2 regions of the Vibrio metoecus genome follow, and region 1 is predicted to be linked to the other one. Evidence: riboswitches for the same ligand, from Rfam matches in the RefSeq annotation. Region 1 holds a riboswitch; the other holds the start of a gene.
What was found. A riboswitch is a leader RNA that binds a small molecule or an ion and turns the genes downstream of it on or off. The one in region 1 is predicted to bind thiamine pyrophosphate.
Positions count from the first base shown of each region.

Region 2: another riboswitch for thiamine pyrophosphate. It lies ahead of thiC (phosphomethylpyrimidine synthase ThiC); the one in region 1 lies ahead of thiD (bifunctional hydroxymethylpyrimidine kinase/phosphomethylpyrimidine kinase).

Region 1 covers NZ_CP035686.1:1,445,609-1,451,546, forward strand. The annotation lists gene EPB59_RS06500 (methyl-accepting chemotaxis protein) at 1-40, shown strand, start outside; gene asnS (asparagine--tRNA ligase) at 186-1,586, shown strand; gene thiD (bifunctional hydroxymethylpyrimidine kinase/phosphomethylpyrimidine kinase) at 1,653-2,501, opposite strand; TPP riboswitch at 2,562-2,684, opposite strand; gene EPB59_RS06515 (sugar O-acetyltransferase) at 2,719-3,336, opposite strand; gene EPB59_RS06520 (amino acid aminotransferase) at 3,892-5,082, shown strand; gene EPB59_RS06525 (CBS domain-containing protein) at 5,287-5,938, shown strand, end outside.
Region 2 covers NZ_CP035686.1:2,757,977-2,763,914, reverse strand. The annotation lists gene thiC (phosphomethylpyrimidine synthase ThiC) at 1-1,902, opposite strand, end outside; TPP riboswitch at 2,002-2,100, opposite strand; gene crcB (fluoride efflux transporter CrcB) at 2,153-2,533, opposite strand; tRNA gene EPB59_RS12595 (tRNA-Trp) at 2,759-2,835, opposite strand; tRNA gene EPB59_RS12590 (tRNA-Asp) at 2,867-2,943, opposite strand; rRNA gene rrf (5S ribosomal RNA) at 2,975-3,090, opposite strand; rRNA gene EPB59_RS12580 (23S ribosomal RNA) at 3,185-5,938, opposite strand, start outside.

The DNA.
Region 1 (5,938 bases):
TACCTTGATTGAGAAGAATTCTGCGCGGAAACCACATTAAAGGTTGAAGCTGACAAATTGACAGGTAATATGTTCCGTTGAATCTGTAAAACTCTCTACAACCCAATGTTTCGTCTATTTTTTGCGCAACGATTGCTGCAAATGGCATTGGGGTGTCTTTTATCTCAACGGAGACTGTAATAAACATGACTTACGCGCCTGTAAATGACGTACTAAGCGGCAAGCTCGCAGTAGACAGTGAAGTCACTGTTCGCGGCTGGGTTCGCACACGTCGTGATTCCAAAGCTGGAATTTCGTTTCTTGCCATCTATGACGGCTCTTGTTTCAACCCGATTCAGGCCGTGGTTCCTAATAATCTGAATAATTACGACAATGAAATCCTGAAGCTAACGACAGGTTGCTCTGTTGAAGTAACGGGTACCATTGTTGAATCTCCAGCTTCTGGCCAAGCGTTTGAACTGGCTGCGACTGCGGTAAAAGTAGTTGGTTGGGTTGAAGATGCCGACACTTACCCAATGGCGAAAACACGTCACTCTATTGAATATCTGCGTGAAGTGGCTCACTTGCGTCCACGTACTAACGTGATCGGTGCCGTAGCACGCGTTCGTAACTGCTTGGCACAAGCCATTCACCGCTTCTACCACGAGCAAGGTTACTTCTGGGTTTCTGCGCCACTGATCACTGCTTCTGATGCAGAAGGTGCGGGTGAAATGTTCCGCGTATCAACGCTAGATATGGAAAACCTGCCACGCACTGAGGCAGGTAAAGTGGATTACAACCAAGACTTCTTTGGTAAAGAAACCTTCCTGACCGTATCAGGCCAGCTCAACGCGGAAGCGTATGCTTGTGCAATCAGCAAAGTGTACACTTTCGGCCCAACGTTCCGTGCTGAGAACTCAAACACTAGCCGTCATTTGGCGGAGTTCTGGATGGTTGAACCTGAAGTCGCGTTCGCGGATCTAAACACCGTAGCAAAACTGGCTGAAGATATGCTGAAATATGTGTTCAAAGCCGTACTGGCAGAGCGTCGTGACGATCTTGAGTTCTTTAACGATCGTATCAACAACGAAGTGATCGCCCGCCTTGAAAAGTTTGTAGATTCAGACTTCGCACAAGTGGATTACACCGATGCGATCGAAATTCTGAAAAACTGTGGCAAAACGTTTGAGTTCCCAGTTGAGTGGGGTATCGACTTGGCTTCTGAGCACGAGCGCTTCCTCGCAGAGGAACATTTCAAAGCGCCAGTGATCGTGAAGAACTATCCAAAAGACATCAAAGCCTTCTACATGCGTATGAACGAAGATGGCAAAACCGTTGCGGCGATGGACGTATTAGCTCCGGGCATTGGTGAAATCATCGGTGGTTCACAACGTGAAGAGCGTTTGGACGTTCTGGATGCACGTATGCGTGAATTCGGTATCGATCCTGAGCACATGGATTGGTATCGCGATCTGCGCCGTTACGGCACAGTTCCACATGCAGGCTTCGGTCTAGGCTTCGAGCGTCTCGTGTCTTACGTAACTGGTATGGGTAACGTACGTGACGTGATCCCGTTCCCACGCACCCCACGCAGCGCGAGTTTCTAATTCCGCTCTGTTGAATGTAAAAACCGTCTCAAGCGAGACGGTTTTTTTTATACCTCAAGCTCACTCTTATTGGCTTTTCTGCTGGCTTTTAGCCATTTGCAGTAGATAAAAATGGTGTACTGGCCCATAACCTTGACCAATTTTCAGTTGATCAGCATGCCAGATCGCCTGATGAATATAGTGCTTAGCTTTCTCGACAGCGTCTTTCAACACATGACCTTGAGCGAGATAGGAAGCAATTGCCGATGAGAGTGTACAGCCCGTGCCATGTGTGTTCTTGGTAGCAATTCGTGGCGCGCGGAAATGGTGGATATTATCAACCTCGATAAGCAGATCATCACTGTCCATTTGCTGATGATTATGCCCTCCTTTGAGCAAAACAGCTTGGGTATCTAACTGACGTAGTGCAGCAATGCCCTGCTGTGGATTGTGTTGCCATTCCTGCTCTGTCATTCCAACTAAAACCGCTGCTTCCGGTAAATTAGGCGTGATTATGCTAGCAAGCGGTAACAGCGCATTTTTTAGGGTGACAACGGCATCTTCTGCGAGTAGATGATGTCCGCTAGTCGAGATCATCACCGGATCGAGCACAATCCATTTAGGTTGATATTGACGCAATTTCTTGGCAACCAGAGCGATGATTGGGGCATCTGCCAACATACCAATTTTTACCGCCAATACCGGAATATCACAGAAAATAGCATCTAATTGCTGTTCAAGAATGTCTAAAGGCAGAGGATAAACGGCAGAAACACCCAGCGTATTTTGCGCCGTAATCGCAGTAATGGCAGAACAAGCATAACTGCCGGTTGCAGATATGGCTTTGATATCGGCTTGAATCCCCGCACCGCCACCACTGTCTGATCCAGCAATGGTGAGCACTATAGGGGTAGGATTTGAAGAGATTAGTGGCATAAAGGCTCCTGTGAAAAACAGGAACTGATCCCAAACCGCAGATGAATGGCGAAACAATACGAGCTGTTGAGGATAGTTCCCTACGTCAGTCCTAACTGAATCAGGTTCAACGGGTCTCGCTACGCGATCTCAGCCTTCGATTCGCACTCTTTCATGCGCTCTCAGGCTCCCCGACTATGAGCTGCATCTTAACAGCATTTAATGCGGTGGACAGCGATTATTTATCACTTTCAATAAAGTCGAGATCACGCCACATTTCATCTAATTCCGCTTCAGACGGCATTTCACTGTGCTCAATTTGGCGAATCACTCGGCACGGGTTCCCCACGGCAACACAATCCGGCGGTATGTCTTTGGTTACTACACTTCCAGCTCCAATCACACTACGCGCACCAATGGTAACGCCATCAAGCACGATCGCGCCCGCGCCAAGCCACACGTTATCTTCAATCACAATCGGGTTGCCAGCCGCAATCGGTAACACACGCTGCGCGAGATCCAGTGGATGCCCGACGGTACTGATCACCACATTTGGCCCCATCTGTACATATTCTCCAATCGTCACAGGAGCAATATCGAGAATAGTGACGTTAGTGTTTAAGAAGCCACCACACTTGAAATGAATGTTATGGCCTAAATCGCAGAAAAACGGAGGCACAATCGTCACATCGTTTGCCGCACCCAAGAGCGAATTTAATATCGCTTGCCGTTCAGCATGCTGGGCTGGGCGCGTATGGTTAAAATCATACAGTTTCTCTTTGACCTGCGTTTGATAGGTTATCAAATCTCGGTTTATGGGTAACTGAACTGAAAAATCCTTTAAGTCGCGACTCATGGGCTTCCTTATTTCTGTGCAACACTCTGACCATAAACACTCACCTCTAATTGGCAAACTTCGTTGCATAAAGGTTGAGAGTGAAATAACACAATCCATTCGTTCAGCATAAAAAATCCAGAACTCTCACTCTCGCAAGATCGGACAGTCATTATTCTCCTGCAGTTATTGAGGCCTGTCTGGCTATTGAAGAAATATCTACCGCTATCGTTGCCCATTTTAAAGGCTAAGGTCTGAGTGATATTGCGTGCTACGAGTAGCAAACCCACTCGGCTGAAAATTTCATACGTAATAATCCCAACACACGCTGAATTTTCCCCTTCCCTGTCATCTGGTCAGTCTAAAGGCAAACCACCGGCACCGCCCTAAGCTGAAAAGCTTGGGCCATTTACATCACAAAATGACCTGCTATTCCCAATTCCTCAGCCAAGTAAAAATTTTTCGATATTTTCTTTCAGGTACTGTTGTCACAAGAATTCGAGGAAGGTATAAATACGATAAATTTAATGAGTTCAATCATTCCTTCCCACCCCTAACTTGACATGGATGTGCTTTATGTTCGAAAAAGTCGTTGCCGCCCCCGCAGACCCAATACTTGGTTTAACTGAAGAGTTCAAAAAAGATCCCCGTACCGACAAAATTAACCTCGGTGTTGGTATTTATAAGAATGAAGCGGGAGAAACCCCTGTTCTTGCTACCGTAAAGAAAGCAGAGGCAGCCTTACTTGAATCAGAGAAAACCAAATCTTATCTCACGATTGAAGGAACTGCAGAGTACGGTTTAGCAGTACAAAAACTGTTGTTCGGCGCGAATTCTGACATAGTGACTCAAAAACTAGCGAAAACGGCACAAGCTCCTGGTGGTACAGGTGCTCTGCGTGTCGCTGGTGAATTTATTAAACGTCAATTAGGTGATGTGAAGGTTTGGATCAGCAACCCAACATGGGCGAACCACCACGGTGTGTTCAACGCGGCAGGTTTAGAAACAACGCAATACGCTTACTACGATGCCGAAGCCAAAGACAAAAACTTTGCTGCTATGTTGGCGGATTTAGAGCAAGCAGCGAAAGGTGATGTGGTACTTCTGCACGGATGTTGTCACAACCCAACAGGCATCGACCCAACGGAGCAAGAATGGGAAGTGTTGGCAAAGTTAGTTGCCGATAAAGGTCTTCTGCCTCTGTTTGACTTTGCCTACCAAGGCTTTGCAACGGGTGTGGAAGACGATGCGGCAGGTCTACGTACTTTTGCTAAATACAATTCTGAAATTTTGGTTGCCAGCTCATTTTCAAAGAACTTTGGTCTGTACAACGAGCGTGTAGGTGCTTTCACTCTGGTTGCACCTTCAACAGAGGTTGCAGAAACGGCGTTCTCACAAGTTAAAGCGATTATCCGCTCTATCTACTCAAACCCACCCGCTCACGGCGCCGCAGTGGTCACTTATATTCTCAATAACCCTGCGCTACGTGCTGAATGGGAAGCTGAAGTGGCTGAAATGCGTGAACGTATTCAAGAGATGCGCGTACTGTTCGTCAACACATTGAAAGAAGTGGGTGTAGACGCAGACTTTAGCTTTATCGAGCGCCAAAATGGCATGTTCTCTTTCTCTGGTCTAAATAAAGAACAAGTCGCTCGTTTGAAATCAGAGTTGGGTATCTACATTGTAGGCTCGGGCCGCATCAGCGTTGCCGGCATGACAAAATCAAACATGCTGCCACTGTGCAAAGGCATTGCTGCGGTGATGTAATTTCGCCACCCGTGCTCATTCTAAAAACCGGCTGAAATAGCCGGTTTTTTTGTTTTGGGTGTTACCTTTTGTTGTACCTATCTTTATAAACTCCCAAACAATCCATCCCTCCGATTAGACCTCACGCAGTAAAGTGAGGTAGCATGGTCAACCCAAACCGCCAAAAACATCGCTCAACGGATGTTTGTAACGAGAGGAGCCCTCATGGACGCCGAGTTAATCGAGATTCAACAGTTTCTGCAACAGCATCCCCCTTTTGATGCCCTACCTTCTAACCTGTTACCCAACATCGCTCAACAGATTGAAATTGCCTATTTTCGTAAAGACACGCCAATTATCGGACACAAACAAGCCATTAGTGATTTGTATTTGATTCGTAGTGGTGCAGTCGAAGTCTATCGCCGTCATGGCGAGCTTTATAACCGACTGACAGAAGGCAGTTTATTTGGACAAATGGGGCTATTGACTCGCAACCAAGTTTCCTTCGCGGTCTCGGCGATTGAAGATACCTTGCTGTATTGCATTCCAGAGGCCCTCTTTCACCAGTTGCATGAAGAGTTCGACAGCTTCGCCGATTTCGTTGAGGTCGAACAATCGGTGCGTTTACGCCAAACGGTTAAGAAACAAAAAGAGCAAAACGATCTCATCACCAGCAAAGTCAAGCGGTTATTAACTCACCCAGCCCCAACCATAGATAAAAATGCTTCGATCCAGCAAGCTGCGTTACGCATGGCAAATGAAAATGTTTCGGCGTTACTGATCTTAGATAATCAGATCCTGCATGATGAAGAAGATGACTCCACACCAGTCGTCGGCATTATTACTGAGCGAGATCTCTGTCGCCGTGTTTTAGCGC
Region 2 (5,938 bases), 1.3 Mb from region 1:
CTCAGCCCCCGAGGCTAAAAACTCTTGAGATTTATCGTGCATTCCTTGTTGAGCCAATTGCTCCGGCATGGTCAATTCAATGACTGAAGTCTCTGAGGTTTGTTGATGATTAGCGTAATCTCTTACCTCTTGTGAAATCTTCATAGAACAGAATTTAGGGCCACACATAGAACAGAAATGGGCAACCTTACCCGACTCTTGCGGTAAAGTTTCATCATGGAAAGCACGAGCTGTTACCGGATCTAATGAAAGGTTGAATTGGTCTTCCCAACGGAATTCAAAACGCGCTTTTGATAATGCATTGTCGCGAATCTGAGCCCCTGGATGCCCTTTTGCTAAATCAGCAGCATGTGCAGCTAACTTGTACGTAATAAGGCCTGTTTTAACATCTTCTTTATTGGGTAATCCTAAGTGCTCTTTCGGCGTTACATAGCAGAGCATGGCACACCCAAACCAACCAATCATTGCCGCACCAATACCTGAGGTAATGTGATCATAACCAGGAGCGATATCGGTGGTTAATGGTCCAAGAGTATAGAAAGGAGCCTCATGGCAGTGTTTTAGCTGCTCATCCATATTCGCCTTAATCAAATGCATCGGCACATGTCCTGGGCCTTCAATCATGACCTGAACATCATATTCCCAAGCTATTTGGGTTAGCTCACCAAGGGTACGTAACTCAGCAAATTGTGCTTCATCGTTAGCATCAGCAATCGAGCCTGGACGAAGCCCATCTCCAAGAGATAGAGCCACATCATATTGCGCGCAAATCTCACAGATTTCACGAAAATGGGTATAAAGGAAATTCTCCTTATGGTGAGAAAGGCACCATTTAGCAATGATAGAACCACCGCGAGAAACAATCCCAGTCATGCGTTTTGCCGTCATCGGCACATAACGTAATAACAAACCGGCATGAATCGTAAAATAGTCCACACCTTGCTCGGCTTGCTCAAGCAAAGTGTCACGCATGACTTCCCAAGTGAGATTTTCAGCGATGCCATTCACTTTTTCTAATGCTTGATACATAGGTACAGTACCAATAGGGACAGGGCTATTGCGCAGAATCCATTCTCGTGTTTCGTGAATATTCCGCCCAGTAGAAAGATCCATGACCGTATCTGCACCCCAGCGAGTAGCCCACACCAGTTTCTCCACCTCCTCTTCGATAGATGAACTGACCGAAGAGTTACCAATATTTGCGTTCACCTTAACCAAGAAATTACGACCAATGATCATTGGCTCGGATTCAGGATGATTAATATTGCATGGGATAATGGCACGCCCTTCTGCAACCTCATTGCGTACGAATTCAGGGGTAATCAAATCAGGAAGGTGTGCTCCAAAATTCTGGCCTGCATGTTGCTGAGTTAAACTGGGGTCTTGATTTGATAGGCGACGAGAGTTTTCTCGAATCGCAACGAACTCCATTTCAGGTGTAACAATACCCTGTCTTGCGTAATGTAACTGAGTCACTCGACGCTGCTTTGCAGACCGTCGAATCCGAGGAAGATGCCCATAGCGCAGCTCATCAAGTGTCTCATCGGCCAATCGCTCACGAGCAAAATGAGAACTCATGCTAGATAGAATCTGGGTATCCTGACGCTCTTCAATCCATGACTCTCTCAGTTTAGGGAGTCCTGTATAGAGGTCTATATCATGCTCAGGATCAGTATAAACACCAGAGGTGTCGTAGACACAGATCGGCTCGTTAGGCTCAAAAATAGGTGCCTCTTTGCTACCACCGATCAAAGTATTACTGAGGGTTATTTCACGCACAGGCACACGAATATCCGTACGAGATCCTACAAGATATGTCTTTTGAGAGTTTGGATAGGGTTCAACTGAAAGAGTTTCTATAAAACGTTTAGCTTCCAGTCTTGCTTGCTTACGATTCGACATAGCATTTCCTTTTTAATAAGAGGGAGAAATGCTTGACGGAAAAATGCTATAAGAGGTGAGTCGACAGGTAAGATCGCTACTAAAAATAATAGGTCACCCAGAGAGTCTTCTCTTGTTCCCTTCGCAGGTATTAACCTGATCAGGTTCAACGGATCCCGAATAAACGGTCTCAGCCCAATGGCACTCCGACAAGTGGAAGCATTATAGATAAAGGTTATTGGTTAACCAAGTAAAATGACTGTTTCACTTATCAACTTTTTATTAACCAGTAGAACCCAAGCCAAGCAGCGGAAATACTCAAAATCACGTTGAGCAGCACATTCGCTCCCATTTTAAAAAAGGCTCCTTGTTGCATTAACAGCACATTATCCATTGAGAAAGTAGAGAATGTCGTCAATGCCCCCAGAAAACCGAGGCCAATCACTTGTTTCCACGGGTAAGGGCTTAACCACTCGTTTTCAACACAAGCAATCAAAACCCCCATAATGAATGAACCAACAACATTCACGGTGAGCGTTCCCACAGGGAAACCCCGGCCAAAAAGAGTAATGCACATTTCAGAGACTAAGAAGCGGGCACAAGCGCCAATCGCCCCACCCAAAGCAATAAACCCCAACATAGATAGCGGCATGCTTGTTCCTCCATTATTTAGAGAAGCTATTTTAAACATTCATAATGATAAAGTGCGATATTTCAGCGCAAGAATAGATTTAATTAAAAGAAGAAATATGGGAAGAAGGGAGGCATAGATGGTAAATAAGAAAAGTTACATACGTCACGTATCACGATGTTTGACTGGAATTTGTCAAAACACAGATAAAGAAAAACCTCAGCATTGCTGCTGAGGTTCAATATATGGCAGGGGTGGAGAGATTCGAACTCCCAACACGCGGATTTGGAATCCGCTGCTCTGCCAATTGGAGCTACACCCCTGTTGTTCTTGTGAGCCTAAGCTCTAAATAAGTGGCGGAGCGGACGGGACTCGAACCCGCGACCCCCGGCGTGACAGGCCGGTATTCTAACCAACTGAACTACCGCTCCGCATTGGTTAGCGCTTGGTGCTAAATTAAAAGCCTGGCGATGTTCTACTCTCACATGGGGAAACCCCACACTACCATCGACGCTGTTTCGTTTCACTTCTGAGTTCGGGATGGAATCAGGTGGGTCCAAAACGCTATGGTCGCCAAGCAAATTCTTAAAATTCGGAAAGCTGTTTTCGTTCTCACACACATTCTTATGCGCTTAGCTTATTGAGTCCACTACAAAACCCCTTGGGTGTTGTATGGTTAAGCCTCACGGGCAATTAGTACAGGTTAGCTCAACGCCTCACAACGCTTACACACCCTGCCTATCAACGTTCTAGTCTCGAACAACCCTTTAGGATACTTAAAGTATCAGGGAAGACTCATCTCAGGGCTCGCTTCCCGCTTAGATGCTTTCAGCGGTTATCGATTCCGAACTTAGCTACCGGGCAATGCGTCTGGCGACACAACCCGAACACCAGAGGTTCGTCCACTCCGGTCCTCTCGTACTAGGAGCAGCCCCCTTCAATCTTCCAACGCCCACGGCAGATAGGGACCGAACTGTCTCACGACGTTCTAAACCCAGCTCGCGTACCACTTTAAATGGCGAACAGCCATACCCTTGGGACCGACTTCAGCCCCAGGATGTGATGAGCCGACATCGAGGTGCCAAACACCGCCGTCGATATGAACTCTTGGGCGGTATCAGCCTGTTATCCCCGGAGTACCTTTTATCCGTTGAGCGATGGCCCTTCCATACAGAACCACCGGATCACTATGACCTGCTTTCGCACCTGCTCGAACCGTCATTCTCGCAGTTAAGCGGGCTTATGCCATTGCACTAACCTCACGATGTCCAACCGTGATTAGCCCACCTTCGTGCTCCTCCGTTACTCTTTGGGAGGAGACCGCCCCAGTCAAACTACCCACCAGGCACTGTCCTCAACCCAGATAATGGGTCTAAGTTAGAACATCAAACATACAAGGGTGGTATTTCAAGGACGGCTCCAACGCAACTAGCGTCACGTCTTCATAGCCTCCCACCTATCCTACACATGTAGGTTCAATGTTCAGTGCCAAGCTGTAGTAAAGGTTCACGGGGTCTTTCCGTCTAGCCGCGGGTACACTGCATCTTCACAGCGATTTCAATTTCACTGAGTCTCGGGTGGAGACAGCGTGGCCATCATTACGCCATTCGTGCAGGTCGGAACTTACCCGACAAGGAATTTCGCTACCTTAGGACCGTTATAGTTACGGCCGCCGTTTACCGGGGCTTCGATCAAGAGCTTCGCTTACGCTAACCCCATCAATTAACCTTCCGGCACCGGGCAGGCGTCACACCGTATACGTCATCTTGCGATTTTGCACAGTGCTGTGTTTTTAATAAACAGTTGCAGCCACCTGGTATCTGCGACTCTCGTCAGCTCCATCCGCGAGGGACTTCACCATCAAGAGCGTACCTTCTCCCGAAGTTACGGTACCATTTTGCCTAGTTCCTTCACCCGAGTTCTCTCAAGCGCCTTGGTATTCTCTACCCGACCACCTGTGTCGGTTTGGGGTACGATTCCATCAAATCTGAAGCTTAGAGGCTTTTCCTGGAAGCATGGCATCAATGACTTCACTACCGTAGTAGCTCGACGTCGTGTCTCAGCCTTAGAAAGAGCCGGATTTACCTAACTCTTAAGCCTACGCACTTGAACCAGGACAACCGTCGCCTGGCCCACCTAGCCTTCTCCGTCCCCCCATCGCAATTTGATTGAGTACGGGAATATTAACCCGTTTCCCATCGACTACGCTTTTCAGCCTCGCCTTAGGGGTCGACTCACCCTGCCCCGATTAACGTTGGACAGGAACCCTTGGTCTTCCGGCGGGGAGGTTTTTCACCCCCCTTGTCGTTACTCATGTCAGCATTCGCACTTCTGATACCTCCAGCAAACCTTACGATTCACCTTCAACGGCTTACAGAACGCTCCCCTACCCAATGTCCAAAGGACATTGCCGCAGCTTCGGTGTATTGCTTAGCCCCGTTACATCTTCCGCGCAGGCCGACTCGACTAGTGAGCTATTACGCTTTCTTTAAATGATGGCTGCTTCTAAGCCAACATCCTAGCTGTCTGAGCCTTCCCACATCGTTTCCCACTTAGCAATACTTTGGGACCTTAGCTGGCGGTCTGGGTTGTTTCCCTCTCCACGACGGACGTTAGCACCCGCCGTGTGTCTCCCGGATAGTACTTACTGGTATTCGGAGTTTGCAAAGGGTTGGTAAGTCGGGATGACCCCCTAGCCTTAACAGTGCTCTACCCCCAGTAGTATTCGTCCGAGGCGCTACCTAAATAGCTTTCGGGGAGAACCAGCTATCTCCGAGTTTGATTGGCCTTTCACCCCTAGCCACAAGTCATCCGCTAATTTTTCAACATTAGTCGGTTCGGTCCTCCAGTTGATGTTACTCAACCTTCAACCTGCCCATGGCTAGATCACCCGGTTTCGGGTCTATATCCAGAGACTGAGCGCCCAGTTAAGACTCGCTTTCGCTACGGCTCCCCTATACGGTTAACCTTGCCACTGAATATAAGTCGCTGACCCATTATACAAAAGGTACGCAGTCACACCACGAAGGTGCTCCTACTGCTTGTACGTACACGGTTTCAGGTTCTATTTCACTCCCCTCACAGGGGTTCTTTTCGCCTTTCCCTCACGGTACTGGTTCACTATCGGTCAGTCAGGAGTATTTAGCCTTGGAGGATGGTCCCCCCATATTCAGACAGGATATCACGTGTCCCGCCCTACTCGATTTCACGCTCGATGAAGCGTCGGTTACGGGGCTATCACCCTGTATCGCCAAGCTTTCCAGCTTGTTCACCTACTTCACCGAGTGCTTAAGGGCTAATCCAGGTTCGCTCGCCGCTACTACCGGAATCTCGGTTGATTTCTTCTCCTCGGGGTACTTAGATGTTTCAGTTCCCCGGTTTGCTCTGTTAACCTATGTATTCAGTTAACAGTAACTGCTTATGCAG